One region of the Pseudomonas sp. WS 5071 genome, then DNA from elsewhere that is predicted to be linked to it. Evidence: riboswitches for the same ligand, from Rfam matches in the RefSeq annotation. Region 1 holds a riboswitch; each other region holds the start of a gene.
What was found. A riboswitch is a leader RNA that binds a small molecule or an ion and turns the genes downstream of it on or off. The one in region 1 is predicted to bind cobalamin.
Positions count from the first base shown of each region.

Region 2: another riboswitch for cobalamin. It lies ahead of cobO (cob(I)yrinic acid a,c-diamide adenosyltransferase); the one in region 1 lies ahead of cobW (cobalamin biosynthesis protein CobW).
Region 3: another riboswitch for cobalamin. It lies ahead of HBN61_RS10260 (CbtB domain-containing protein); the one in region 1 lies ahead of cobW (cobalamin biosynthesis protein CobW).

Region 1 is NZ_JAAQWY010000041.1:18,500-28,533, reverse strand. Features, by position in the region: gene HBN61_RS20600 (magnesium chelatase ATPase subunit I) at 1-412, opposite strand, end outside; gene cobN (cobaltochelatase subunit CobN) at 426-4,196, opposite strand; gene cobW (cobalamin biosynthesis protein CobW) at 4,200-5,267, opposite strand; cobalamin riboswitch at 5,361-5,559, opposite strand; gene HBN61_RS20585 (amidase) at 5,604-7,157, opposite strand; gene HBN61_RS20580 (coniferyl aldehyde dehydrogenase) at 7,227-8,663, opposite strand; gene HBN61_RS20575 (flavin reductase family protein) at 8,843-9,823, shown strand; gene HBN61_RS20570 (glucose 1-dehydrogenase) at 9,874-10,034, shown strand, end outside.
Region 2 is NZ_JAAQWY010000032.1:30,724-40,757, reverse strand. Features, by position in the region: gene HBN61_RS18420 (C40 family peptidase) at 1-303, shown strand, start outside; gene HBN61_RS18415 (PQQ-dependent sugar dehydrogenase) at 371-1,678, opposite strand; cobalamin riboswitch at 1,804-2,046, shown strand; gene cobO (cob(I)yrinic acid a,c-diamide adenosyltransferase) at 2,128-2,739, shown strand; gene HBN61_RS18405 (cobyrinic acid a,c-diamide synthase CobB) at 2,750-4,063, shown strand; gene bluB (5,6-dimethylbenzimidazole synthase) at 4,060-4,710, shown strand; gene cbiB (adenosylcobinamide-phosphate synthase CbiB) at 4,707-5,615, shown strand; gene cobD (threonine-phosphate decarboxylase CobD) at 5,608-6,600, shown strand; gene HBN61_RS18385 (cobyric acid synthase) at 6,597-8,051, shown strand; gene cobU (bifunctional adenosylcobinamide kinase/adenosylcobinamide-phosphate guanylyltransferase) at 8,097-8,618, shown strand; gene cobT (nicotinate-nucleotide--dimethylbenzimidazole phosphoribosyltransferase) at 8,615-9,670, shown strand; gene cobC (alpha-ribazole phosphatase family protein) at 9,667-10,034, shown strand, end outside.
Region 3 is NZ_JAAQWY010000013.1:56,579-66,612, reverse strand. Features, by position in the region: gene nfuA (Fe-S biogenesis protein NfuA) at 1-3, shown strand, start outside; gene cobM (precorrin-4 C(11)-methyltransferase) at 97-843, opposite strand; gene HBN61_RS10270 (cobalamin biosynthesis protein) at 919-1,332, opposite strand; gene HBN61_RS10265 (CbtA family protein) at 1,329-2,030, opposite strand; gene HBN61_RS10260 (CbtB domain-containing protein) at 2,042-2,230, opposite strand; cobalamin riboswitch at 2,326-2,540, opposite strand; gene HBN61_RS10255 (response regulator) at 2,576-2,935, opposite strand; gene HBN61_RS10250 (response regulator) at 3,193-6,690, shown strand; gene HBN61_RS10245 (CheR family methyltransferase) at 6,691-7,506, shown strand; gene HBN61_RS10240 (chemotaxis protein CheB) at 7,506-8,108, shown strand; gene HBN61_RS10235 (hybrid sensor histidine kinase/response regulator) at 8,102-9,298, shown strand; gene HBN61_RS10230 (response regulator) at 9,367-9,744, shown strand; gene HBN61_RS10225 (response regulator) at 9,767-10,034, opposite strand, start outside.

The DNA of each region.
Region 1 (10,034 bases):
GACGATGGGAAATCCCGTCGCGCTCCACGACGTTGATACCGCTGGCGGCCACGTCCAGCAGCACGTCCACCAAATGGTCGGCCAGCAGGTTCACTTCATCGACATACAACACCCCGCCATCCGCTTTGGCCAGCACGCCCGGTGAAAACTGCGCCTTGCCCTGTCCCAGTGCCGCATCCAGATCGAGCGTGCCCACCAGTCGCTCTTCAGTGGCGCCCAGCGGCAAGGTGACGAATTGACCGCTGGCAAGCACATCCGCCAGCCCGCGAGCCAAGGTGGACTTGGCCATCCCGCGCGGGCCTTCAATCAACACCCCGCCGATTTTCGGGTCAATCGCCGTCAGGCACAGCGCCAGTTTCAAGTCCTCGGCGCCCACGACCGCAGACAGCGGGAAGTGCGGGGTATCAGTCATGTCAATGTCCACATCAGTCTTCTTCAATGTCCAGCAGCAGGTTTTCCAACGCGTCCCGGTACTCGCCCGGTTCACTCCACAGACCGCGTTGCTGGGCCTCCAGCAGACGCTCGGTCATGTCGCGCAGCGCATGAGGGTTGTGTTGCTGCACAAATTGCCGGGTGTCCGGGTCAAGCAAATAGGCATCGGCCAACAACGCATATTGATGGTCGTCGATCAGGTGCGTGGTGGCGTCGAACGCGAATAGGTTGTCCAGGGTCGCCGCCATTTCAAACGCGCCTTTATAGCCATGCCGTTTGACGCCCTCAATCCACTTCGGATTGGCCGCACGGGAACGGACCACCCGGTTCAGTTCTTCCTTGAGGGTGCGAATCTTCGGTAAATCCGGTTGGCTGTGATCGCCGTGGTAACTGGCGACTTGCCCGCCACTCAGGCTCTCCACGGCAGCGAGCATGCCCCCCTGGAACTGGTAATAGTCGTTGGAGTCGAGTAAATCGTGCTCGCGATTATCCTGGTTCTGTACCACCGCTTGCAGCTGGCTGAGGCGCTGGGCGAACGGGCCGCGGGCCGCGGTGCCCTCATCGGCGCCGCCATAGGCATAGCCGCCCCAGTTCAGATAGACCTCGGCCAGATCGTCACGGCTCTGCCACAAACGCCCGTCGATGGCGTTCTGCACACCGGCGCCATAGGCGCCGGGTTTGGCGCCAAACACCCGCCAGCCAGCCTGACGCGCCGCCAGTTCCGGGGCCAGCCCTTCGCGCTCCAACTGCGCGCGTTCCTGGCGCACTTTGGCCGCCAGCGGGTTCACGTCATCCGGCTCGTCCAGTGCTGCCACAGCCTGCACGGCCGCATCGAAGAGGCGAATAAGGTTAGCAAACGCATCGCGGAAGAACCCCGACACCCTCAGCGTGACATCCACCCGCGGCCGGTCGAGCAGGCTCACCGGCAGGATTTCAAAGTCGTCCACGCGCTGACTGCCAGTGGCCCACACCGGGCGCACGCCCATCAGCGCCATGGCTTGGGCGATATCGTCGCCACCGGTGCGCATGGTGGCCGTGCCCCAGACGGACAACCCCAGTTGTCGCAGATGATCACCGTGATCCTGCAAGTGGCGCTCAAGGATCAAATTGGCGGATTGGAAACCGATGCGCCACGCGGTGGTGGTCGGCAGGTTGCGCACGTCCACCGAGAAAAAATTGCGCCCTGTGGGCAGTACATCCAGCCGCCCGCGACTCGGTGCCCCACTGGGCCCGGCTGGCACGAAGCGACCCTGGAGCGCGTCGAGCATGCCCTGCATCTCGGCGGGGCCGCAGGCGTCGAGCCGGGGTGCAACCACCTGCAGCAAGGCGTCAAAAATGCTCCGCACCTCGGCCCATTGATCGTCGCAGGGCAGTGCCAATGTGCCTGCCAGCGCGTGTTCGATCAGCCCGGCGGCATACAGTTCAAGGCGCTCGCGGGTGTCGCCAGCGGTGCGCCACAGGGCATCGCTGACGGCCAACAATGGCGCCGGGCGTCGCGCGGTCCAGGGTTCGGCCAGCGCACAATCGAGCGGATCGAAACCCAGGCCGAACGCCTTGGACAGCGCCCGTAACACACTGGATTGCGCACCGCGCCCGTCGCCACGGGGTATGCGCAGCAGCGCCAGCAGCGTATCAATGCGTAAACGGCCCTCGGGCGACTCGCCAAAAATATGCAGCCCGTCGCGTATCTGCGACTCTTTCAGGTCACACAAGTACGTGTCCAGACGCGGCAGCCAGATGGCCGCATCGGCGTCGCTATCGAGCTTTTCGTCCAGCTCCAGTTCGCGGTCGATATGGGTTTCGCGCACCAGTTTGAGAATGTCGCGCTGTAACTCTCGCGCCCTGCGCGGGTCCAGCAACTGCGCTTCGTAATATTCATCCGCCAGCAGCTCGAGGTCGCGCAACGGACCATAGGTTTCGGCGCGGGTCAGCGGTGGCATGAGGTGGTCGATGATCACCGCCTGTGTGCGACGCTTAGCCTGTGCGCCTTCGCCCGGGTCATTCACGATGAATGGGTAAATATTGGGCAACGGGCCCAGCAAAGCGTCTGGCCAGCATTCATCTGACAACCCCACGCCTTTACCCGGCAACCACTCCAGATTGCCGTGTTTGCCCACGTGCACGACAGCATGCGCGCCATAGGTGTGCCGCAGCCAGAAGTAGAACGCCAGATAGCCATGGGGCGGCACCAGATCCGGGTCGTGATAAACAGCGCTGGCATCCACTTGATAGCCTCGGGCGGGCTGGATCCCAACAAAGGTCAGGCCAAAGCGCAGGCCTGCAATCATCAGTCGGCCGCCGCGAAACATCGGGTCATTTTCCGGTCGTCCCCAGCGCGCCAGCACGGCTTGTTGATTAGCGGGCGGCAGCGCCCTGAACTGCGCCGCGTATTCGTCCAGACCCAGGCTTTGGTGGCAGGGGCGCAGGTCGAGGCTTTCCAGGTCATTGCTGACGCCGCCGAGCAGCGCTTGAATCAACGCTGTGCCGGACTCGGGCAGTTCGCCTTCGAGTGGATAACCCTGTTGCTTCAAGGCCCGCAGGATATTCAACGCCGCGGCCGGGGTGTCCAGCCCTACCCCGTTGCCGATACGCCCGTCACGGGTCGGGTAATTGGCGAGGATCAACGCGATGCGCTTCTGCGGGTTGGGCACGCGGGCCAACTCAACCCAGCGTCGCGCCAGTTGCGCGACAAAGTCCATGCGCTCGGGCTGAGCGCGATAACACACCACATCTGACTGACTGCGCTCACTGCGCCAGGCCAGATCTTTAAAGCTGATGGGACGGCTGATGATGCGCCCGTCCAGCTCCGGCAACGCGATGTGCATGGCCAGGTCGCGCGGGCCAAGCCCTTGTTCACTGGCACGCCAGCCGGGTTCGTTGTCCTGGGCGCAAATTGCCTGAATCACCGGGATGTCGCGCCGGAACGGCCGCAGGTGCGGAGCCTCCGGACTGGACTGAGCGAAACCGGTGGTGTTGAGAATGACGGCGGCGTCGACCTCATCCAGCAGGTCTTGCACCACCGCCAGGCACCCCGGTTCCTTGAGGCTGGCCACGGCAAGGGGTAACGGATTGATCCCCGCTGCTTGCAGGCGTTGGCAAAACACATCCACAAAGCCGGTGTTGGCCGCTTGCAAATGCGAGCGATAAAACAGCAAGGCGGCCACGGGCAAGCCGGGCTGCCAATCTGCCTGCCAGTCGCTGAGCTGCGGGTTGGGGTGCACCGGGTGATAAATCGCAGTACGCGGCAGGGCCTGCGGCTCGCCCCACGGGTAAGCGCGCCCCAGCCATTGGCTAGCGAGGCAGTTGTAGAGTTGCAGTGCGTTATGCCGCCCGCCCTGACGCAAAAAATGCCAAAGGCGTTCAGCCTGTTCGGCGGGCACTGTGCTCAGCGCGCTGAGCTCAGGGTCCGGTCGGTCGTCGCCGGGCACCAGGATCAAGGTCACGCCGCGCTCGGCCAACTGCATCAACTGTTCGATGCCATAGCGCCAATAGCCAATCCCGCCATGCAACGACAGCAGGATGACCTTGGCGTGTTGCAGCACCTGATCGACATACAGGTCGACCGAGGCGTGATTCTGAACCTGCATCGGGTTGGCCAAGCGCAGGCTCGGGTAATCTTCAGGCAATTGCTGCGCCGCTTCGGCCAGCAATGCCAGGCTTGAGTCGCCGCTGCACAGGATTACCAGCTCGGCGGGGGTTTGCCCCAAGTCAGCAATGTTGTCGTCCGATACAAAGCCACCGGGCTGGGTCCTGAGCAAATGCATGGCTTATGCGCTCAGTGCTGTGCGCAGGGTGGATTCCAGCAGCGCGGCGTCCAGGTCCTGGCCAATCAGTACCAGCTTGGTGACGCGGTTCTCATCCGCCGCCCAGGCGCGGTCGAAGTGCTTGTCAAAGCGGGTGCCCACGCCCTGAATCAACAAGCGCATCGGCTTGCCCGGGATCGCGGCAAAACCCTTGACCCGCAGGATGCCGTGCCGGATCACCAACTGCGTCAGGGCATCCAGCAACACGCGCTCTTCGGCTTGGGGCAGTTCAATGGAAATGGAGTCGAATGCGTCGTGATCGTGGTCGTCGTGGTCATCGCCTTCATGGTGATGATCGTGATGGCTGTGGCGACTGTCGATGTGCGCTTCCGAGCTGTTACCCAGCCCCAGCAGCACGTCGAGCGGCAAACGGCCACTGCTGGCTTCGATCACTTTCACTGCAGGCGGCAGTTCTTCAGCGACTTCCAGACGCACCTTGGCCAGGTCTTCAGGGCTGATCAGGTCGGCTTTGTTGAGGATGACCAAGTCGGCGCTGGCCAATTGGTCGGCAAACAGCTCATGCAGCGGCGACTCGTGGTCCAGGTTCGGGTCGAGTTTGCGCTGGGCATCCACCTGATCCGGGAAGGCAGCAAAGGTACCCGCTGCCACGGCCGGGCTGTCGACCACGGTAATTACCGCATCGACTGTGCAGGCGCTGCGGATTTCGGGCCATTGAAACGCTTGGACCAGCGGCTTTGGTAGCGCCAGGCCGGAGGTTTCGATCAAGATGTGGTCGATGTCGCCGCGACGCGCCACCAGCTCGCGCATCACCGGGAAGAATTCTTCCTGAACGGTGCAGCACAGGCAGCCGTTGGCCAGTTCATACACGCGGCCGTTGGCTTCTTCTTCGGTACACCCGATGGAGCACTGTTTGAGGATTTCGCCATCAATGCCCAACTCGCCGAACTCGTTAACGATAACGGCAATGCGACGGCCCTGCGCGTTGTCCAGCATGTGACGCAGCAAGGTGGTTTTGCCCGAGCCGAGGAAGCCGGTGACGATGGTGACGGGTGTTTTGGCCAGTGTTTTCATCGGATGCCCTTTGGCAAAGCGGCGGGCATACGGGACGACGGCCGCACGCACTGCACGGCCGTATTCGCCACCGGATCACCCCGCCCGGTTGAAGTAAAAAACGCTCACGAGGCAGGTCTCCTGGCTGACGGCTGGCAGCAGCCGGTGGCTGCGCCTTTCCTTGCGCCTTCCCGCTCCAGGGAGCAGTGGCACTGCAAGGCAATTGACCGTTTACAGTTGCGGGGGCAGCCGCGGCTTACCGCGTTCCCTTCTTAGCTTCGCGACGCGAAGAACCTCGAACGCGCAAGGCTACGCAGTGCGTTGTAACAGGTCAATGTCAAGACGCGGGCCGGTGCATCAAAGGGTGGGCAATTTGGCCCACGGGTGCGCCTGTTCCAGCTGCGCACTCAGGCGCAGCAGCACATCCTCCCCGCCCATCGGGGCGGTCAGCATCATGCCAATGGGCATGCCAGTGCCACTCATGCCCACCGGCAGCGAGATGGCTGGCTGCCCGCTGACATTGGCCAGCACGGTAAACCCGGCACTGCCCATGGCGTTGTGGGCATAACTGTCCCAGGGCTGATCGAGGCTCAGCAACCCCAGCTCCGGTGTGACGTTAGCAGTGACCGGCGACAGGATCACGTCGCGCTGCCGGAACTGCTCCTCCATGTGGCCACCTATAGACTCGAACGACTGGCGGGCGCGGTACAACGCTTCGCCGGTCACTTTTTGCGCGTTGCCCAACACCACGTGCGTAATGCGCTCTAGATCTTCAGGTGTCGCACTGCGCCCCAGCGCCTGCTCGCGGTCGTGGACCAGGCTCAGCAGTGCGTCACCGATCACTGCGCCATGAGCCCCAAACAGTTGCCGTGGATCAACGTGCAAACGCACAGGCTCTACGTGGTGGCCCAATGCCGACAAGCGCTGAGCGGTTTCATCCAGTACCCGGGCGACGTCAGGGTCAAGTGGCGCACCGGTCAGCGAATCGGTTACCATACCGATTCGCAAGCGCCCCGGCGCGGCCTGCAACTCCTCGACGTAAGGCCGGGCCAGGGGTTTCGTCCAATACGGGCTACCGGCTTCATGGCCCTGCCCTGCGTCCAGAAACAACGCCATGTCCCGCACGTTGCGCGACACCACGTTGCCGACACTGGCGCCAAACCAGCCTTCGAACTTGCCCGGCCCGCTGGGCGTGCGATAACGCCCAGGCTTGAGCCCCACCAATCCGCAATACGAGGCCGGAATCCGAATCGAACCGCCGCCATCGGTGGCATGCGCGACGGGCACAATCCCGGCCGCCACCGCCGCCGCGGCCCCGCCGGAAGAGCCGCCCGCACTCATGGCCAGGTTCCACGGATTGCGGGTTTGCCCCCACAACAACGACTCGGTGGTCGTGGTCAGGCCGAATTCCGGGCACGTGGTTTTGCCAAACGGTACGGCGCCGGCCGCTTGATAACGGGCAATCAAGGTACTGGTATAAGGTGCCGCGTCAGCATCCTTGAACAAGCGGCAGCCATTGGTGGTGGGCGTACCCTGCAGATAAGTATTGAGGTCTTTAACCAGAATCGGCACGCCAGCCAGGCTTCCGGAAGTGGACGTACCATTGCCCTGACGGGTCTTGAGCAAGGTTGTGGCGTATTCATCGTGACGCAGGTTGACCGCGTTTACGTTGGGGTTGACCGCATCACAGCGCGCCATCGCCGCTGCCAGCAACGCCTGCGGGCTGACCTCGCCCTTGCGCACGGCATCAGCCATGCCCCAGGCATCCAGCTTCAGGTAATCGGTTTGCGACAGCGCATTGCTGTCAGCCGCCTGGGCAAAACGGCCCAACAGCCCGGCACCCACTGCCACGGCTCCGGCCTTGAGCACATGGCGGCGTGGCCAGCCAGCCGGGGGTTGCAGTTCATCCATGGACACAGGGGGCTTTGGCACAGTCATTCTCCAGCTGGGTGGTTGTGTTGGGGGCCGCACGCGGTGTAATCAATCGGCCGTGACCATCGATTGCATCGTCGGTAAAAAGTGTTCGCCATAGGGCGGCAACAGCCCCCACTCACGACGCGGGTCGTTGGCAGGCGCCTTGAACACCGTGCGCATGTGACTGAATTCGAGGAAACCTTCACGGCCGTGATAATGGCCCATGCCGGACGCGCCAATGCCGCCGAAGGGTGCATCGTGCAGCGCGGCGTGCATCATCACGTCATTGATCGTCACGCCACCGGACCAGGTGTGTTGCAACACGTACCGTTGCTCTTCTTCACTCTGGCCAAAGTAATACAGCGCCAAGGGACGCTCGCGGCTGTGAATGTCTGCCAGCGCCTCGTCCAGCTGCGCGTATGGCAGCACCACCAGCGCCGGACCAAAGATTTCTTCGTGCAAAATCTGGCTGTCGCGAGGCGGGTTCACCACCACCTGCAAAGGCCGACGCCGCTGCTGCTCATCCACCGGCAACGGTTGCGGAAAGCTCTCGACGCGTGCGCCGCGGTCTCGGGCGTCCTGCACGTAGCCTTCGACGCGCTGCAAGTGCCGGGCGTTAATCACCGCCACCACGTCCGGGTTGTCGTCGATGCGCGGGAACAATTCGCCATAAGCGGTGCGCAGCGCGCCCAGAAAGTCATCCAGCAACCCCTGCGGTACGTACACCACATCCGGGTTAATACAGATCTGCCCGCCGTTATTGCCCTTGGCAGCTGCAATGCTAAACGCCGCTTTGGCCAGGTCGGCTGTGTGCGAGATGATGACGGGCGATTTGCCACCCAATTCCAGCGTCAACGGCACCAGGTTAAGGGCCGCATTGCGCATCACGGAACGCGCTACCGCCGTGCTGCCGGTGAACACCAAATGATCGAACGGCTGCGAGGTGAAGACCTGCGCCAGCTCGGCATCACCGTTAACCACCGCCACTTCAAGGGGGTCGAACAGCTCGGCAAACGCTCGGGCCACCACCGCGGCGGTGCGCGGCACCACCTCGGAGGGTTTTAGAATGGCCCGATTACCCGCCGCCAGCACACACGCCAACGGGCTGAGCAACGTAAACAGTGGCGCATTCCAGGTGCCGATAATGCCGACGCTGCCCTTGGGCTGGTGCATCACCCACGCCTTGGCGCCCAACTGGCCGTAGGGTGCAAAGACCTCACGGGGTTCGTCTTCCATCCAGTGCTCAAGGTGGTCGCGGGCGTACTTGAGTGAGGCCAGCGAACCGATCACGTCGTTCATCAGCGAAAACCCTTGGGGCCTGCCGCCAAAGTCCGCGTCCATAGCATCCACCAAGGGTTGCTGATAGCGCACCACCAGGTCGATCACTCGTTGCAGACGCTCCCGACGCTGTTCAGCGCTGACGTGACCGTGGGCGATAAACGCCTCCTTTTGGGCCGTTAACACCTGCGACAGTTGCTCGGGAGTGGCGAAGATGGAGGTCATGGGCAAGTCCTGTGAAAAAAACCGGCGGGTTAGTGACGTGGAAACTAGCCAATCGCGGTGCCAAAAGCCTCGTCCGATCGGACGATAATCGGCCGACTACGTTAGTCCGTTGAGACGATGTAGTGCGTGGCCTGGCGGCGAATACTGCACGCACGAAAATTCAATCCATGAGGTTCGTCATGGCAATGCAAAGCAGCTTCGACCCGCAGGCGTTCCGCACGGCGCTGGGCACGTTCACCACCGGGGTGACGATCATCACCACACAGGCGGAAGACGGCTCGCCCATCGGCATCACCGCCAACAGCTTCAACTCGGTCTCACTCAACCCGCCTCTGGTGTTGTGGAGCCTGGCCAAGACCGCGCGCAGCCTGCCGGTCTTTACCAGCGGCAAACACTGGAACGTGCACGTGCTCTCCACTGAGCAGGAGCCGCTGTCAGGTCGTTTTGCCATGCAGGGCGAGAACAAGTTCGCAGAAATCCAGCTCGACAACGGCATCAGTGAGGCCCCGTTGTTACAGGACTGCACGGCACGTTTTCAGTGCCGTACCGCGTTCCAGTACGAAGGCGGCGACCACGTGATTTTTGTCGGGGAAGTGCTCGCTTTCGATCACAGCGACCGCGCCCCGCTTGCGTTCCAGAGCGGGCAATATGCCCTGGCCACGCGCAAACCCCGCAGTGAACTGCGTCTGGCCACCACCCCGCCGCCACCCGAGTGCAGCTACACCGAGGACTTGCTCGGGTACTTGCTCGGGCGTGCGCACTACCAATTGCTGGACGCCTTGCACCGTTTGCTGAGCAATCAGCAACTGGACGAACACGCGTTTTTCATCCTCTCGGTGCTGTGCATCCGTGACAACCTCAGCCTGTCCGAAATCAACACCTTCGTCAGCTATACAGGCCACGTCGTGACGGCCGCCAGCATGCGCTTTCTGGAGAAACAAAATCTGGTGGCCGTCGAGGGCAGTCATCAGGCACCGCGTTATGTGCTGACCGCCACAGGCCGCGAGACCTCGGTGCAGCAATTGGCACTGGCCAAGGCGGTCGAAGAAGACCTGTCGTCCAAGCTTGGCCCCGGCGATGCACAGGCGCTCAAGGTGCTACTCAAGCGCCTGATTGCCGCCAGCGATCCCGGCCTGCCTGACCTGTGGGCGCCACGCTGAGTCTTGTGCATGATGCGCAGGCCTTCCAAGAACAAAAACAAGGGATTTTCATGAACATCATTCAACGCTTTACCCTCACTGGCAGCGTGGCCGTCATCACCGGCGGCGGGCGCGGCATCGGCCGTGCCATCGCGCTGGCCTATGCCGAAGCAGGCGCCGACGTGGTGCTGGCTGCTCGCACCCTGAGCGATGTCGAAGCGGTGGCCGAGGA
Region 2 (10,034 bases), on a different contig from region 1:
TACGTCTACAACGACGCTGCCGGGATTTCGTTGCCGCGCTCGACCCGCGAGATGATCGTGATGAGTGCGCCGAATGTGGGTAAAGACAAGCTGCAAACCGGTGACTTGCTGTTTTTCGCTACCAGTGGCGGGACGCAAGTCAGTCATGCGGGAATTTACGTGGGAGAAGGGCGCTTCGTACACGCGCCAGCCACCGGCGGTACCGTCAAGCTCGACAGCCTGTCCAAAGCCTACTGGCAAAAAGCCTACCTGAATGCCAAGCGTGTACTGCCAACCGAGCAGCACCTGGCCCGCAACCCTTAAGCGGGCCTGTTATACAGAGAGAGGCTGTGATCACACAGCCTCTTTTTCTATTCCGGGCAGCAGTACCTTACTTCGCGGACACCCGCCAGATCTTGTTGCCGACATCATCTGCCACCAACAGATCTCCTTGCTTGTCGATCACTACGCCCACCGGACGGCCCATCGCTTTTTCATCGGCGGTGAGGAACCCGGTCAATACATCCATCGGCATCCCGGTCGGTTTGCCATCGGCAAACGGTACGAAAATGACTTTGTAACCGCTATGGGGTTTGCGATTCCATGAGCCGTGCTGGCCGACAAAAGCCCCTTCGGTGAAGTTCGGCAACTTGCTGCCGTCGGCAAAGCTCAACCCTAATGAAGCGGTGTGCGGGCCGAGTGCATAGTCAGGCGCTAGGGCTTTTGCTACTTGCTCAGGGTTTTGCGGATTCACCCTGGCATCGACGTGTTGACCGTAATAGCTGTAGGGCCAGCCATAAAAGCCACCGTCTTTGACAGACGTGATGTAGTCCGGCACCAGGTCGCTGCCAATCTCGTCGCGCTCATTGACTGCCGTCCAGAGTTTACCGGTCGACGGTTCCCAGCCCATGCCATTGGGGTTGCGCAAGCCGGACGCGAAAATGCGGTGGCTGCCGGTGGCGGGGTCCACTTCCCAGATCGCCGCGCGGCCTTCTTCCTTGTCCGTGCCGTTCTCGCCCACGTTGCTGTTAGAGCCAACGGTCACGTAGAGCTTCTTGCCATCGGGGCTGGCAATCACGTTTTTGGTCCAGTGGTGGTTCAGCGGGCCGCCTGGCAGGTCGACCACTTTGGTCGGCTGAGCGCTGATGCTGTCTTCACCGGCTTGGTACGGGAAGCGCAGCAGTTTGTCGGAGTCGGCCACGTACAGATCGTTGCCGACCAGGGCCATGCCAAATGGCGAGTTCAGGTTCTGCAAAAACACGCTGCGGGTTTCGGCGATGCCATCGTGATTGGCATCGCGTAACAGTGTGATCCGGTTCGCACTGGGCACGCCCGCGCCAGCTTTACCCATGACCTTTTCCATCACCCAGCCGCGAATCCCTTTACTGTCGTCCGGTTTGGGCGGGGCATTGGTTTCCGCCACCAGCACATCGCCGTTGGGCAGCACATACAGCCAGCGCGGGTGATCAAGGTCCTCGGCAAAGGCGCTGACCTGCAGGCCTTCGGCAGCAATCGGCTTGGCTCCCTGCGACCAACCCACGGCGGGGGCGATATTGACCGTCGGGATCAGCGTCTTGTTAGGTTCAGGCAGCTTGGGCGACGGGCCAGTGCCATCCGCCACTTGCAAAGTCGAACTCTCACCACAGGCGGCTAATCCTGCTGCAAGTACGATGACAACAGCGTGCTGGCGCTTGAGCATGTGAATCTCCATGAGTAGGGGTGTAAGTGATAGAGAAGCTTGGCGAGGCAAAGGTTCAGGGTAATGCCATTTTGCTGTGGGTATGTGCACTACCTTTAATTGACGCTCCCCCCCCAACCCTCTAACCTTCGCCGCTTGTTTCAGGTGCTCTGCAGCCATGGGCTGGCAGGGTGAAACAGGGAAGCCGGTGAGGGTTCAGGTGCAGTGCGCCGGGGCCACGATTCCGGCGCTGCCCCCGCAACGGTAAATGAGTCAACACCACGCTAAGTGCCACTGTGTCTGTTCACGGGAAGGCGCGCGGTCAGGGCTGCTTGTGTACAGGCGGCCCGCTCATGAGCCCGGAGACCGGCCTGACCCATCCAGCACCTCGCGGCGGGCGACGGTGTGTCGCTTTTGTTAAATCTCCCCCGCCTCCCGTTTGCTTTTTTCAGCCCCAACGGAGAGCTGCCATGAATGAATCCCCCGAACGCGACGAACGTCATCAGGCGCGCATGCTGCGCAAAAAAGCCGTCATGGACGAGCGCATTGCCAGCGCACCCAATGAGTGTGGTCTGCTGCTGGTGTTGACCGGCAACGGTAAAGGCAAGAGCAGCTCGGCCTTCGGCATGCTGGCCCGCGCCATGGGCCACGGCATGCAGTGTGGCGTGGTGCAGTTCATCAAGGGACGCAACAGCACCGGCGAAGAACTCTTCTTCCGTCGCTTCCCGGAGCAAGTGCGCTATCACGTGATGGGCGAGGGCTTTACCTGGGAGACGCAGGACCGTCAGCGCGACATCGCCGCTGCCGAGGCTGCGTGGGAAGTGTCCCGTGAAATGCTGCGTGATCCGTCCATCGGGCTGGTCGTGCTGGATGAGTTGAACATTGCGCTCAAACACGGCTATCTCGATCTGGAACAGGTGCTGACTGACCTGCAAGCCCGTCCGCCGATGCAGCACGTACTGGTCACCGGACGCTGTGCAAAACCTGAAATGATTGATCTGGCCGACACCGTGACGGAAATGAATGTGGTTAAACACGCTTTCCAGGCCGGCATCAAAGCCCAGAAAGGCATCGAACTGTGAGTGTTCAAGCATGAGAGAGTCGCGTCATTGCCCGGCGGTGTTGATCGCCGCGCCGGCTTCCGGTCAGGGCAAGACCACCGTTACCGCCGCTTTGGCCCGATTGCACCGCAATCAGGGGCGCAAGGTGCGGGTGTTTAAATGTGGCCCGGATTTCCTCGACCCGATGATTCTGGAGCGTGCCAGCGGTGCGCCGGTGTATCAGGTCGATTTGTGGATGGTGGGCGCGCAGGAAAGTCGACGTCTGCTGTGGGACGCCGCGGGTGAGGCAGACCTGATCCTGATTGAAGGGGTGATGGGGCTGTTTGATGGCACGCCGTCCAGCGCTGACCTGGCGCGTCACTTCGGGGTGCCGGTACTGGGCGTGATTGATGGCACCGCAATGGCTCAAACCTTCGGCGCCCTGGCGTTGGGGCTGGCGCGGTATCAGCCGGACCTGCCCTTTGCCGGTGTATTGGCCAATCGGGTGGGCACGGTGCGTCATGCGCAGTTGCTCGAAGGCAGTTTGACCGAAGGGTTGCGCTGGTATGGCGCGCTGTCCCGGGAAACCGGCATCGAATTGCCCAGTCGTCACTTGGGGCTGGTGCAGGCCAGCGAGTTGAATGACCTGGACGCACGCCTGGATGCGGCCGCCGACGCCCTCGCCAGCACCTGCGAGGTAGCGCTGCCACCCGCTGTTGAGTTCGCGGCGCCCGAGCCGGTAAAGGTCGAGCCATTGTTGGCGGGCGTCCGGATTGCCGTGGCGCGGGATGAAGCGTTCGCTTTTACATACGGCGCGAGCTTGGCTTTACTGCGCGACATGGGCGCTGAGCTGCTGTTCTTTTCGCCGATCCGCGACACGCAGCTTCCTGCGGCGCACAGCCTGTATTTGCCGGGAGGCTACCCGGAGTTGCATCACCTTGAGCTGTCGCGTAACCACGCGATGCTCGACGCGATTCGTGCTCACCACGCTGCAGGCAAGCCGTTACTGGCGGAGTGTGGCGGCATGCTCTACCTGCTCGATGCCTTGACGGATGTCGACGGCCAACGTGCTGAATTGGTGGGCGTGCTGACGGGGGAGGCAACCATGCAAAAGCGTCTCGCGGCACTGGCGTTGCAAGCTGTTGACATGCCCGAAGGCCTGCTGCGCGGTCATACCTATCACCACTCGCTGACCAGCACCGAGCTGCAACCCATTGCCCGCGGCCTAAGCCCTAACGGGGGGCGTGGCGCCGAAGCGGTGTATCGCGAAGGCCGTATGACGGCGTCTTATGTGCACTTTTACTTTCCCTCCAATCCCAAGGCCGTGGCTGCGCTGTTCGCGCCCTGTGCTGTGAAGGTGCCATGAGCGACAACGCATTCAGTTCCCAAGAGCGCGCAGCGGTGTATCGCGCCATCGCCGAGCGCCGCGATATGCGCCATTTCAGTGGGGGAACGGTCGCCCCCGAACTGCTGGCCCGCTTGCTCGAAGCGGCGCACCAAGCCCCCAGCGTGGGTTTGATGCAGCCGTGGCGGTTTATCCGCATCACCAACCGTGAACTGCGCGCCAAGGTTCAGGCGCTGGTGGAAGAGGAGCGTGTACGCACCGCACAAGCGCTGGGCGAGCGTTCTGATGAATTCATGACCCTTAAGGTCGAAGGCATCAACGACTGCGCCGAAGTGCTGGTTGCCGCATTAATGGACGATCGCGAGAAGCATATTTTCGGGCGCCGCACGTTGCCGGAGATGGACATGGCGTCGTTGTCCTGTGCCATTCAAAACCTGTGGCTGGCGGCCCGGGTTGAAGGGTTGGGCATGGGCTGGGTGTCGTTGTTCGAGCCGCAAGCACTGGCGGATCTGCTGGGCCTGCCTGCCGGCGCAAAACCGTTGGCGGTGTTGTGCCTGGGGCCGGTCGCGGCGTTTTATCCGGCGCCTATGCTGGTGCTGGAAGGGTGGGCGCAGGCGCGTCCTCTCAACGAATTGGTGTACGAGAACTATTGGGGGGTGAGCCCATGAGTGTGGCGTTGCTGTGCGTCGCCGGGGTGGCGTTGGACGCATTGCTGGGTGAGCCCAAACGCTGGCATCCGCTAGTTGCGTTCGGCCGTATGGCAGACCGCATCGAACAGCGTTTTAATTCCGGTGGACGTGGCTGGCGCAGTCACGGCGTGACCGCTTGGGTGTTGGCCGTGATCCCGTTGACGATTTTGGCCACGGCGTTGTCATGGCTGCCTTATATCGGTTGGCTGGTGGACATTCTGGCGCTGTATTGCGCGCTGGGCATGCGCAGCCTTGGCGAACACGTGCAACCTGTGGCTGAGGCGTTGCGCAGTCAGGATCTGGATCACGCCCGCACCCGTGTGGGTTATCTGGTCAGCCGCCAGACCAGCGAACTGGACTCGACCGAAGTGGCGCGGGCCGCCACCGAGTCGGTGCTGGAAAACGGCAGCGACGCGGTGTTTGCTGCGATTTTCTGGTTTGTCGTGGCGGGTGCTCCCGGCGTGGTGCTCTATCGTATGAGTAACACCCTCGATGCCATGTGGGGCTATCGCACTGAACGGTTCGAACGTTTTGGCTGGGCTGCTGCGCGCATCGACGATTTGCTTAACTACGTGCCTGCGCGTCTGGTCGCCCTGACCTACGCACTGCTGGGCAAAACTCGGCTCGCCATGCAGTGCTGGCGAACGCAGGCGCCGCACTGGGACAGCCCCAACGCGGGCCCGGTCATGGCGGCCGGTGCTGGCGCGCTGGGGGTCGCACTGGGTGGCCCGGCGATTTACCACGGTGAATTGCACGAGCGCCCGCAGTTGGGTGAAGGCCCGCCCGCCGACGCCGATTCCATCGGGCGCGGCTGGCAATTGGTGCAGCGTGGCGTGTGGCTGTGGCTGCTGATTCTGTGTGTCGGGAGTGAGTTTTATGCTTGAGCACGGTGGACGTTTGCGACAGGCAGCCCTGCAATACGGGATTGCCGAAGCTGACTGGCTGGACCTGTCCAGCGGTCTGGCGCCCTGGCCCTTCACAGTCCCTGTTATTCCCGAGCGGGCCTGGGCGCGCTTGCCCGAAACCGATGACGGTCTTGAACAGGCCGCGTGCAGCTATTACGGCGCCCCTGAAGTCTTGCCTGTGCCGGGTTCGCAATGTGCTATCCAGTTGCTGCCCCGTCTGCGTCGCAGTGGCAAGGTCGGCGTGCTGTCACCGTGTTATGCCGAGCATGCAGAGGCCTGGCGCCGCAACGGGCACATCGTGCGCGAAATCCTGGAGCAGGAAGTCGATTTTTATCTCGACACGCTGGACGTGCTGGTGGTGGTCAACCCCAATAATCCGACGGGCCTGAGCCTGTCACCCGAACGGTTGCTGGACTGGCATGCGCGCCTGGTACAGCGCGGCGGCTGGCTGGTGGTGGACGAAGCGTTCATGGACAACACCCCTGAGTTGAGCCTGGCGCCGCAGAGCCAGCGTACCGGCCTGATTGTGTTGCGTTCGTTCGGCAAGTTTTTCGGGCTGGCGGGGGTGCGTCTTGGCTTTGTGCTGGCGGAACTCAAGCTGCTCAAGTTGCTCGCTGAGCACGTCGGCCCGTGGGCTGTCAGCGGACCGACGCGGGTGCTGGGGCAAGCGTGCCTGCTCGACACCGAGGCGCATGCCCGGCAACGCCAGCGCAGCGAGCAGGCCAGCCAGCGTCTGGTGGCGATGCTCAGTCAGTACGGGTTGCCTGCACAGGGCGGCTGTGCACTGTTTCAGTGGCTGATCACCCCGCACGCTGAGCACCTCTACGACTTCATGGCCCGGCGCGGCATACTCCTGCGCCTGTTTGCCCATAACAGCAGCCTGCGTTTTGGCCTTCCCGCCGAGGAGGCCCATTGGCTGAAGCTGGACCTGGCTTTGCAGGCTTACACCAAGGAAATCCCATGAGCACGTTGATGGTGCAAGGCACCACGTCCGATGCGGGCAAAAGTACATTGGTAACGGCGTTGTGCCGTTGGTTGACCCGTCAAGGCGTGCGTGTGGTGCCTTTCAAGCCGCAGAACATGGCGCTCAACAGTGCGGTGACAGCTGAGGGCGGCGAGATCGGTCGCGCCCAGGCCGTTCAGGCGCAGGCTGCCGGGCTGGCGCCGCACACCGACATGAACCCGGTATTGCTCAAACCCAACAGCGACACCGGCTCGCAAGTGATCATTCACGGGCGTGCCGTGACCAGCATGAACGCGGTGGCTTATCACGATTACAAAACCATCGCGATGCAGGCTGTGCTGGCCTCCCATGCACGTCTGAGTGCGGCCTATCCCTTGGTGATGGTCGAAGGCGCGGGGTCGCCGGCCGAGATCAATTTACGCGCAGGCGACATTGCCAACATGGGCTTTGCCGAAGCGGTGGATTGCCCGGTGATTCTGATTGCCGACATCAATCGCGGCGGCGTTTTCGCCCATTTGGTCGGCACCCTCGAACTGCTGTCGGAAAGCGAACAGGCACGGGTTCAGGGTTTTATCATTAACCGTTTTCGCGGCGATATCGCATTGCTGCAACCGGGGCTCGACTGGCTGGAGCAACGGACGGGCAAGCCGGTGATCGGAGTGCTTCCTTATGTGATGGACCTGCACCTTGAAGCCGAAGACGGCATCGATCAGCGTCAGATCAGTAAAGAGGGGCATGTGCTGAAGGTGGTGGTGCCGGTGCTGCCGCGCATCAGCAACCACACCGATTTTGACCCGCTGCGTTTGCATCCCCAAGTGGATGTGCAGTTTGTCGGGCCGGGCCAGTCGATTCCGGCCGCCGACCTGATCATCCTGCCGGGTTCCAAAAGCGTGCGCAGTGACTTGGACTACCTGCGCGCCAATGGCTGGGACGCGGTCATTGAGCGGCATTTGCGCTATGGCGGCCGGGTGTTGGGGATTTGCGGTGGCTTGCAAATGCTTGGCGAACAGGTACACGACCCGCTGGGCCTCGAAGGCGCGCCGGGTTCCAGCGACGGGCTGGGCCTGTTGGCGTTTAGCACGCAGCTGGAAGCTGAAAAACAACTGCGTAATGTCCGCGGGCAGCTTGCGCTGGAAAACGCCGAGGTCAGTGGTTATGAGATTCACGCCGGGGTAACCAGCGGGCCAGCCCTTGAACAGCCCGCCGTGCGGCTCGAAGACGGCCGATGCGATGGCGCGCTTAGCGCAGACGGGCAAATCATCGGGACTTACGTGCATGGCCTGTTCGAGTCGCCCGCAGCGTGCAGTGCCCTGCTGCGCTGGGCCGGCCTGCGCAACGTCCAGTCTGTGGACTACCACGCGCTGCGTGAGCGCGATATTGAGCGGTTGGCTGATCTGGTGGAAAACCATTTGGACACCGACCGCTTGCGCCAGCTGTGCGGGCTTGAATAACCCGGTGATCGCTGCCGCAGGCTGATTTTTTAGAGGTTCATGAACATGCTGCAACTGATTTTGGGCGGTGCCCGTTCGGGTAAGAGCCGTCTGGCAGAAACGCTGGCAGCCGGCTCGGGGTGCGCGGTGACCTACATCGCCACCAGCCAACCGCTTGACCTGGAGATGAATGACCGTGTTCGTCACCACCGCGAGCGGCGTCCTGCCGATTGGGGGTTGATTGAAGAGCCGTTGGCATTGGCCCGCGTGCTGCGCGAAAGTGCCCGTGCCGATACATGCCTGCTGGTGGACTGCTTGACGTTGTGGTTGACCAACCTGTTGATGCTCGAAGACCCGCAACGCCTGATTGCTGAGCGTGATGCCTTGCTGGCGTGCCTGACAGCGCTGCCGGGAGAGATCATTTTTGTCAGCAATGAAACCGGAATGGGTGTCGTGCCGCTGGGCGAGTTGACGCGCCGTTATGTCGATGAAGCCGGTTGGCTGCATCAAGCTTTGGCCGAGCGCTGTGAGCGGGTTGTGTTGACCGTCGCAGGCTTGCCCCTGACGTTGAAAGGAACTGCCTTATGAACACGCCGTGGTGGCTGCGCCCGTGTAAATCCCTTGACCGTGACGTACAAAAGGCAGCTGCCGAGCGTCAACAGCAATTGACCAAACCTGCTGGTTCACTGGGGCAGCTCGAAACCCTGGCGATTCAACTGGCCGGGCTGCAAGGGCGGGTCAAACCGCGTGTCGATCAGTTATGGATCGCCCTTTTCGCCGGAGATCACGGGGTGGTGGCCGAGGGTGTTTCAGCGTACCCACAAGCCGTGACCGGGCAAATGCTGCACAATTTTGTCAGTGGCGGTGCGGCGATCAGTGTGCTGGCACGGCAATTGGGCGCGCAACTGGACGTGGTTGACCTGGGGACGGTCACGCCGATGCTCGATCTGGCGGGTGTCCGTCATTTGCAATTGGGGGCGGGCACGGCGAACTTCGCCACGGGGCCGGCCATGACGGACGCACAAGGCCTGAAGGCCTTGCAAGCAGGGCGCGACAGCGTGATACGGGCCCGTGAGGAAGGTGGGGAACTGTTTATCGGCGGCGAAATGGGTATTGGCAACACCGCCTCCGCCAGTGCGGTGGCCAGCGCGTTGCTTCAATGCCCGGCATCGTTGTTGACGGGCCCCGGTACAGGGCTGGACGCTGCGGGCGTCAGCCACAAAGCACGGGTAATTGAGCAGGCGTTGGCGTTCCATGCTGGCTGGCTGGACGATCCGCTGCAAACGTTATTCCGTCTCGGTGGTTTTGAAATCGCCGCGCTGGCGGGCGCGTATGTGGCCTGTGCCCAAGAAGGGCTTGTGGCGTTGGTGGATGGCTTTATCTGCACGGTCGCGGCGATGGTTGCCGTGCGTTTGAATCCCGAGTGCCGTCAATGGATGGTCTTCAGCCATCGCGGAGCCGAACAGGGGCATCGTCACGTGCTCGAGAGCCTCGCAGCAGAGCCTCTGCTTGATCTTGGCCTACGGCTGGGCGAAGGCAGCGGGGCGGCACTGGCGGTGCCGTTGCTGCGGCTGGCCTGTGACCTGCACGGGCAAATGGCGACGTTTGCCGAAGCAGCCGTGGCGGATCGCCCGGCATGACTGTGCGCCTGGACCTGTTGCGCCATGGGGAAACCGAACTGGGCGGTGGCCTGCGCGGCAGTCTGGACGATGCGCTGACCGAACTGGGCTGGTCGCAAATGCGCGAGGCGGTTCAGGGACAGGGGCCGTGGGAGCGGATTGTCAGCTCGCCATTACAGCGCTGCCGCCTGTTTGCGCAGGATCTGGCTGCGTCGCTGGACCTGCCGTTGACCCTCGACAAGGATCTTCAGGAGTTGCACTTTGGCGTGTGGGAAGGGCAGAGCGCGGCGGCCTTAATGGAAACCGATGCTGAGGCGTTGGGCTTGTTCTGGTCAGACCCGTATGCCTTTACCCCGCCTGAAGGGGAGCCGGTGCTGGAGTTTGC
Region 3 (10,034 bases), on a different contig from region 1:
TGAGTTAACAGTCGCAAGGTGTTCGCTGCGAGCAGCATAAAAAACGGTGCCCCGTGAGCACCGTTTTTTTATGCCTGTGTTTTACGCGGGCGACTGTCAGGGGCGATACACGTGCGCGTGCCCAGCCCGGTAAAGCGAAGACTCGCTGAAGCTGTCGTTGGCCAGCACACGACCGACCAGAATCAATGCCGTGCGCCTGAACCCTTTGGCTTGAACCCGCTGCACAATGTCAGCGAGGGTGCCGGTGACTGCATCTTGATCAGGCCAACTGGCACGGTGGATCACCGCAATCGGGCAGTCACTGCCGTAATGCGGGGTCAGCTCGGCCACGATGCTGTCCAGGTTTTTAACCCCCAGGTGAATGGCCATGGTTGCTTTATGGCTGGCCAGACTCGCCAGCTCTTCGCCTGCAGGCATCACGGTTTTTTCCGCGTATCGGGTCAGAATCACCGTCTGCGAGATGTCTGGCAACGTCAGTTCGGCTTCCAGCAGAGCGGCGCAGGCGGCGGTCGCCGTGACCCCTGGGATGATTTCAAACGCAATGCCCAGCGCCCGCAGGCAGCGGATTTGCTCGCCGATTGCGCCATACAGGCTGGGGTCGCCTGAATGCACGCGGGCCACGTCCTGGCCTTGAGCGTCGGCAGCGGTGATGTGCGCGATGATTTGTTCCAGATGCAACTGGGCGCTATTAATCACCCGTTCGGCCTGATGGCCTTCCAGCACTGCGGCGGGCACCAGTGAACCGGCATAAATGATCACCGGACAGCTGCGGATCAGGCGCTGGCCTTTGACCGTGATCAGCTCTGGATCGCCGGGGCCGGCCCCGATGAAATAAACAGTCATGGCAGTCTCTTGAACGATACAAAACAGAGCGCCGCTTGAACAACGCTCATAGTGAGGCGGTGGAGTATCGCCTGATTACAGCCCGGTCGCTAACGCAAACGTCGCGTTATCAGAGGTTTGGCGAGTGACCCGCAGCGTCGCGCGTTGACCGGTCACTCGCTCGCAGAGGGCCAGTGCAGCACTTTCAGCCACCCCGAAACAGCCCGTGTGGGCGTACGAAACCGGTGACTGGTGACTGAGCCGGGGGGCAAACACGGCAAGCTGCTGTGCACTGAATACCTCGAAGGGCAGTTTCAACTGCTGCGCCAACTGGATCAGGCCGGGCTCGTCCCGTTTTGAATCAATACTGGCCAAGGCCCGTATTGCACTGAGCGCGATCCCGGCATGGTTCAGAGACTCATTCATGAGCGTCAACAGTTCTTCAGCACTGCAGCCGCGCCGACAGCCCAGCCCGGCCACGAGGGTTTGCGGGGTGGGCGGCGGCGTCATGCAGCGTACTGGCCATCAGTCTTGCGCCGGAACCACCACGCGCTGATAACCCCCAGTGCCAGCCAAAAGGCAGCGTTGGTCAATTGCGAAGCCACCTTGAACTGCGTTTCAAGTGCTTGCGGTGCCAGGCTGGCGTGGACCAGCGGCTGTGGCGCGCCCATGACATGAGGCATGACCAGAATCACCACCCCTAGCACTTTTAGCGCGCAGTGCCTGCCAAATACCACGAGTGCAATCGCAACGGCTGTCGACGCGGCGGTACTGACCCACCAGATCTGGCGTTGCAGCAAATCAGCCGCAGCCGTGCCGGGTAGTTCCGGCGGCAGTCCCAGTGTTGGGGCGAGACAAAATGTGGCATATCCAGCCAGCCCCCACAGCACCCCTTGAGAGGTACGGGTCGGCGTTCGCAGTGTGTAGAGGCCTGCGAGCATCAACGCGAATCCCACGGCGACCACCAAATTGGCACCGGTGGTCGACACCAGGCGCTGCCAGCCATCCTCGGGTTCCCAGGCTTCAGCGGCATGGGTGTGGCCGGGCAGGGCGGAGTCAGCGTGTTCATGCGTGTGACCCGCAGCAGGCGTCTCGAAGGTTTCTGCTTCAAGGATCAGTGGCGCCACCCAAAAGCTTTGCAACAGCGTCAATAACAGGGCAGCCAGCAAACCGGTAAAACCGGCGGTTTGAATGATGCGCTTCATCATGGGCTCGCCTCTCAATGGCACGGGAAGGCAGCGCTGTGACGCGTGTCGTGTGCGGCATTGTGCACCGCGTCAATATGGGAAAAGCCCGCGAAGTAAACGAGAAACGCCCCAAGCACGGTTGCGCCGACAGCCGCTACGATACGCTGGCTGTGAGTGGCGGTGGTGGCTGCGGATTGTGTACGGCTGGTGCTGACTGACATGGCGCTTCCCTCTGGTGAGCAGCGGGCGAAAAAGCGCAAGAAAACCCCGCGAACGGTGCTCGCAGGCTTTAACAGCGCCCGCCCACCGCGGGTTTGTTATTCGATATGAGCAGGCCGGTCTCCGGGCTCACAAGGGGTTCAAGTCATCTGAACCTGCGAACATCACCTTCCCATGCATGAGCACAGTGGCTTCGATGTTCCGCTTGTTTACCGTTGCGGGGGCAGCACCGGACTGATCAAGGCGATGAACGCCTGACGCACCGGTTTCCCGTTTCACCCTGTGAAGGGCACCTGATACAAGATGTGTAGGAGAGCATGACAGCGGTGGACGCGTCAATTCACGTCTCAGGCAAGAAGGCTCTTGACCTTGTCGCGCAACTGATCGATCGAAAAGGGCTTGGCGATCACCGAGGTGTTGCCCACGGTATCTATGCTCTCGGCATAGCCGCTGGCGAACAGAATTGGCAATGAGGGGCGTAATGTCTGCGCCTGTTTAGCCAGTTCTCGGCCATCCATCCCCGGAAGTCCGACATCGGTCATCAGCAGATCAATGACTTGCTTCGCATCGCCTATATAGGTCAGTGCACATTCACTGCCATCAGCTTCCAGTACATTGAATTCGAGTTCTTCCAGCACATCCACAATCAGCATGCGAACAATGGCATCGTCTTCAACAACGAGGATGGTGGAGGGTGTTGCAGACATAGTGGGTATCCCGAAAAAATGTGAATGCGGGTGAAGGCCAAAAAGCATCGGCTTGCACTATCAGTAAGCTGCAACCGCGCACAAGTTCCCGTCGTTGTACGAAAAACTCCTTCGTACAAGGTGTGCAAGGATAGCTGTATGTAGCTTTTCAGTGCAGCTCTTTGTACGAATATGTACTTATTTGAGGAAGAAAATAGATTGTTTGCTCGGTAATCCGGCAAACTTACGGTTTTTTACACTGTTCACGGGCCAGAAAAATGAATGCACCTGCATCGGTTGATGAGCAAAGCTTTCGCAAACTCCTGAGTCGCAACGTCGGTTTGCCCTTGGGTGTCGGCGTGCTCAGCGCCGTCTTGTTTGTGGTGATGATCAGCTATCTGCTATCGGTCATACAGTGGTTGCAGCACACCGATCGCGTTATCAATAACGCGAACGAGGCGATCAAGCTCACCGTTGACCTTGAAACCGGCATGCGCGGCTACCTGATTACTGGCGACGAGCATTTTCTGGACCCGTATGAAGTCGCCAGGCCCCAAGTCCTTGCACAACTGCGGGGTTTGCAGGAGCTGGTCAGCGACAACCCGCAGCAGGTGGACCGCCTCAAACGTCTTGAAGCGCTGCAAAATGACTGGAGTCAGTACGCTCAAGCGATGATAGACCTGCGCCGCAGTAATGGTGATTACCGGGGCGCAGTGCAGTCTGGGCGCGGCAAGCGTCTGACCGATCAGGTGCGCAAGGAATTCGACGAATTCATTGCCATGGAGCAACAGCTGCGTGTCGACCGCAATGATGCCGTGAGCCGCACAACGTTTCTGGTCATCGGCCTGTACTTGCTTTTCGTATTAGGTCTGAGCGGCTTCCTGGCGTATATCGGGCGTCGTGACCTGGTCAATCTGTCAAAAAGCTACAGCGATACCCTCGAAGCGCAGGTCAGGAGTGCGCAACGCCTTGAGCAGCAGGCCTGGCTGCGCAACGGGCAGACCGAGCTTGCAGAACAGGTGTTGGGGCGTCTGACCCTTAACATGCTGGGTCGCAACATTTTGCAATTCTGCGCTCAGTACTTGGGCTCAGTGGTCGCAGCAGTTTACGTGCGTGAAGACCATGGCGGCCTCAAGCGTGTGGCCAGTTATGGTTTTTCCCGCGAGCACGAGTTGCAGGATCAACTGATTCACAACGACGAAGGGATTGTGGGCCAGGCGGCGCAGCAAGATAAATTGATTCGTCTGGACAATGTCCCCGAGGGTTACTTCAAGGTCAGTTCCGGGCTCGGCGAAGGCAGCCCACGCAGCGTGCTGGTCGTGCCTACCAGTGACGATGACCGGGTCAATGGCGTGATCGAGCTGGGCTTTTTGCGGCCGTTGACTGAGCGCGACATCGAGTTGTTCGAGTTGATTGCCGACAACATTGGCACCTCGATTGAAGCGGCACGCTACCGTCAGCGCTTGCAAGAAGTGCTGGCTGAAACCCAGCAACTCAATGAAGAGTTGCAGGTGCAGCAAGAAGAACTCAAAACCGCGAATGAAGAGCTGGAAGAGCAGTCGCGCATCCTCAAGGAATCTCAGACGCACTTGGAAACCCAGCAAGCCGAACTGGAGCAGACCAACGAGCAGTTAGCCGATCAGGCATTGGCACTCGCAGCCCAGCGCGACGCAATGGACCAGAAAAACACCGAGTTGAATCATGCTCAGGTGCAATTGGAGGAGCGTGCCGAAGAGTTGCAGCGCTCCAGCAAGTACAAGTCCGAGTTCCTGGCCAACATGTCGCACGAGCTGCGCACACCGCTCAATAGCTCGCTGATTCTGGCCAAATTGCTGTCGGAAAATCCGCATGAAAACCTGACCGCCGAACAAGTGAAATTTGCCGAGTCGATCTACTCGGCGGGCAATGACTTGCTCAACTTGATTAACGACATTCTGGATATTTCGAAGGTCGAAGCCGGCAAGCTCGAAGTGCGCCCTGAAAACACCAGCGTCCCGCGTTTGGTGGACGGTCTGCGAAGCATGTTCCAACCGCTGGCCGGGGAAAAGGCGCTGGATTTCCAGGTCGAACTGCAACCCGGTACCCCGCAGATGATCTTCACAGACCGTCAGCGACTGGAGCAGATTCTGAAAAACCTGCTGTCCAATGCGATCAAGTTCACCGAAAAAGGCCAAGTGAGCCTTACGGTGTCGCGTCAACCGAGCGAAGGCATTGCCTTCACCGTGCGTGATTCCGGGATCGGCATTGCGGCCGAGCAGCAGGAAAGCATTTTTGAAGCGTTCCGCCAGGCCGACGGCACCACCAACCGCCGCTATGGCGGAACGGGGTTGGGGCTGTCCATTTCCCGCGATCTGGCCAACTTGCTGGGAGGCTCCATCAGCGTGACCAGCGAGCCGGGGCAGGGCAGTATTTTCACGCTGACTCTGCCTGAACAGTTTGTTGAGCACGATGAGCCGTATGCACCCGCCCTGGTGGCCGAGCCGGTCAAAACCCTGACTGCCGTGACGCCCCCCGTCGCGCCACCCATGGCAAGCGTCCCGAACGTCGAGATTCCGCGCTTTATGGATGATCGCGAAAAGGCACCCTTTACCACGCGTTGCATTCTGGTGATTGAAGATGAGCCAAATTTTGCGCGCATCCTCTTCGATCTGGCGCATGAGTTGGGCTATCAGTGCCTGGTGGCCCATGGTGCCGACGAAGGCTTCAGCCTCGCAGCCGAGTTCATCCCTGATGCGATCCTGCTCGACATGCGCTTGCCCGACCACTCCGGCCTGACGGTGTTGCAACGTCTCAAGGAGCAGGCGTCTACCCGGCACATTCCGGTGCACGTGATTTCAGTCGAGGACCGGGTCGAAGCGGCCATGCACATGGGGGCCGTGGGGTATGCCGTCAAGCCCACCACCCGCGAAGAGCTCAAAGACGTATTCGCACGCCTTGAAGCCAAGCTCACGCAGAAAGTTAAACGGGTGTTGCTGGTAGAGGACGACGATTTACAACGCGACAGCATTGCTCGCCTGATCGGCGACGATGACATCGAGATCACCGCAGTAGGGTATGCACAGGAAGCGCTGGATTTGCTGCGCTCGAACATTTACGACTGCATGATCATCGACCTCAAGTTACCGGACATGCTCGGCGGTGATCTGCTCAAGCGCATGTCCACCGAAGATATTTGTTCGTTCCCGCCGGTCATTGTGTACACCGGGCGTAACCTGACCCGTGATGAAGAGGCCGAGCTGCGCAAATACTCGCGTTCGATCATCATCAAGGGTGCCCGCTCGCCCGAGCGTCTGCTTGATGAAGTGACTTTATTTCTGCACAAAGTCGAATCCCAGTTGTCCCATGAACGCCAGACAATGCTCAAGACCGCGCGTAGCCGCGACAAAGTGTTTGAAGGGCGCAAAATTTTACTGGTCGACGACGATGTCCGAAATATCTTTGCACTCACCAGTGCACTGGAGCATAAGGGCGCCATTGTGGTCATCGGCCGAAATGGCCGTGAGGCGATTGAGCGCTTGAATGAAGTGGAGGACATCGATCTGGTGCTCATGGACGTCATGATGCCCGAGATGGATGGTTACGAAGCCACTGTTGAAATTCGCAAAAACCCGCGCTGGCGCAAGCTGCCGATCATTGCTGTCACGGCCAAGGCCATGAAAGACGATCAGGAACGCTGCCTGCAAGCCGGGTCCAATGACTACCTGGCCAAGCCGATTGACCTGGATCGCCTGTTTTCGCTGATTCGTGTCTGGTTGCCCAAAATGGAACGTATTTAAGTGCCGCGAAACACCGATATTGAAATACGTCTGCTGATTGAAGCGATCTATCTCAAATACAGCTATGACTTTCGTGATTACTCCGGCGCTTCGGTCAAGCGCCGGGTGCATCACGCCATGCGCCAATTCGATTGCAATACCATCTCGGCGTTGCAGGAACGGGTGCTGCACGACCCCACCGCGTTCATGCAGTTATTGCAGTACATGACGATCCCGGTCAGTGAAATGTTTCGTGACCCCGAGCATTTTTTGGCGATCCGTCAGGAAGTGGTGCCGATCCTCAGAACCTACCCTTCACTGAAAATCTGGATCGCGGGGTGCAGCACGGGCGAAGAGGTTTACTCCATGGCCATCCTGCTGCGCGAAGAGGGGCTGCTTGATCGCACGATCATCTATGCCACCGATATCAACCCGCGTTCGCTGGAAAAGGCCAAACAGGGGATTTTCTCCCTGGAAAACATTCGGGGCTACACCGACAACTACCATAAGGCCGGTGGCCAGCGTGACTTTTCAACGTATTACACGGCAGCGTATGACTACGCGATTTTCGACAAGAGCCTGCGCGAGAACGTGACGTTCGCTGACCACAGCCTGGCGACCGACAGCGTATTCTCGGAAACTCACTTGATTTCGTGCCGTAACGTGCTGATTTATTTCAATAAAAATTTGCAAAATCGGGCATTCGGGTTGTTTCACGAATCGCTGTGCCATCGCGGCTTTTTGATGCTGGGCAGCAAAGAGACGCTGGACTTCTCCGACTACAGCAAGCAATTCACCCCCGTGCTCAAGCAAGAGCGGATTTACCGCAAGCTATGATGAACGAGCCGGTTGAGTACGTTGGCCTGCCGCCGGTTGACGCCGTCGTGGTGGGCGCATCGGCGGGGGGTGTCGAAGCCTTATTGACGATTTTTGCGGGTTTAAAGCCGGGCTTTCGTTTGCCGATCATTGTGGTGCTGCACTTGCCGGACGAGCGCCGTAGCCAGTTGGCTGACGTGTTTGCACGTCGTTTGGCAATCAAGGTCAAAGAAGCGGCCGACAAGGACACGATTGAACCTGGCACGCTCTATTTTGCGTCGCCCGGCTATCACCTGTCGGTTGAGCACGATTACAGTTTTTCGTTGAGTCAGGAAGCACGCGTGCACTATTCGCGGCCTTCCATTGATTATTTGTTTGAGTCCGCGGCAGACGTGTATCAACAGCGTCTGGCTGCGATTTTACTGACTGGCGCCAATCAGGACGGTGCTCAGGGTATTGCCACGGTCAAGCAGTCGGGCGGTTTGACCATCATTCAAGACCCTGAAGAAGCCTTGGTTTCTACCATGCCGCAAGCGGCTCTGGATCGCATGAAACCGGACTACATCCTCCCTTTGCGCGGCATCGGCCGTCTGCTTGTCGAGCTGGAACGAATCGAATGCTAGTAAGTGATATTCAAGCCAAGCTGCTGATCGTCGATGATCTGCCAGAAAACCTGTTGGCACTGGAAGCGTTGATCAAGCGTGAAGACCGCACGGTCTATAAGGCTTTGTCCGCTGACGAAGCGCTTTCGTTGCTGCTGCAACATGAGTTTGCGCTGGCCATTCTGGACGTGCAGATGCCTGGCATGAACGGCTTTGAGCTGGCTGAAATGATGCGCGGTACCGAGAAGACTAAAAACATCCCGATTGTTTTTGTCAGCGCCGCAGGGCGTGAAATGAATTACGCCTTTAAGGGCTATGAAAGCGGCGCAGTGGATTTCTTGCACAAGCCGCTGGATATTCACGCGGTCAAGAGCAAGGTCAATGTGTTCGTTGATCTGTATCGGCAGCGAAAAGCGGTCAAGCAGCAAGTTGAAGCCCTTGAGCAAAGTCGTCGGGAACAGGAAGTCCTGTTGGCACAGTTGCAGGTCACGCAAGGCGAACTTGAACACGCTGTGCGCATGCGCGACGACTTTATGTCCATCGTCTCCCATGAAGTGCGAACGCCTCTGAACGGGCTGATCCTGGAAACCCAGTTGCGCAAGATGCACCTGGCCCGCGATAACGCAGCGGCGTTCACTCTGGACAAGATGCAGGCCATGGTGGAGCGCGATGAGCGCCAGATCCAGAGCTTGATTCGCCTGATTGAAGACATGCTCGACGTGTCGCGCATTCGCACCGGCAAATTGTCGATCCGCCCGAGCCAGTTCGATTTGACGCGTCTGGTGAGTACGCTGGTGGAAACTTTTGCGCCTCAAATCAGTGCGGCCCAGTCGAGTGTCAATCTTCTTGTTGACTGTCCGGTCGTCGGTCGATGGGATGAGTTCCGGATTGAGCAGGTCGTGTCGAATTTGCTGACTAATGCCTTGCGCTATGGGGCCAAGAGCCCGATTGATGTTTCAGTTTATGTCGAAGGCCAAAACGCTATTGTTGAAGTCCGCGATCAGGGCATTGGCATCAGCGAAGAAAACCAGCAACGCATCTTTCAGCAGTTTGAGCGGGTTTCAGCCAAGCACGCCGTGGCTGGGCTGGGGCTCGGGTTGTTCATCTCTGAGCAGATTGTGGCGGCCCATGGTGGCAAAATCACCGTACAAAGTGCATTGGGTGAGGGTGCTGTATTCCGGGTCAGCCTGCCATTGGCGCAAAACGCGTAAATTAGCCGCAACCTATGGCCGACCCCATGGTCGTATTGGCAGCATTTGCAGCAATTAAGGTTTCCCCCATGAGTGAAGATGCACAAGATGTGGTTCTGATTGTCGAAGATGACCCTTCGATCCTGATGGTCTTGTCCGCCTATTTGTCAGGTGAAGGCTATCGCGTGTTACAGGCTGAAAACGGTGAGCAAGCCTTTGAAATTCTGGCCAGCAAGCCGCACCTGGACCTGATGGTCACGGATTTCCGGTTGCCGGGCGGTATTTCCGGGGTACAGATCGCTGAGCCTGCGGTAAAGCTTCGGCCGGATCTTAAAGTGATTTTTATCAGCGGCTACCCGCAGGAAATACGCGAGACTGATAGCCCCATCACGCGCAAGGCGCCCATTTTGGGCAAGCCGTTCGATCTGGATAAGCTCAAAGAAATCATTCAGAACCAGTTGGTCTGAATCCTCTTTAATTAAAGCGGATTCAGACCTGCAACATCTCATTCACCTTGGCCGTCAGCAGGTCAAAGGTGAAGGGCTTGGTTATCAACTGCATGCCTTCATCCAGAAAGCCGCCACGCGCAGTCGCATGCTGTGCGTAACCGGTGATGAATAGCACGCGCAGATCCGGGCGTGCCTGACGACTGATCTCAGCCAGTTGGCGGCCGTTCATGCCCGGTAGCCCCACATCGCTGATCAACAAATCAATGGCTTGCGCCGATTCGATAATCGGCAGTGCAGCGTTCGCATCC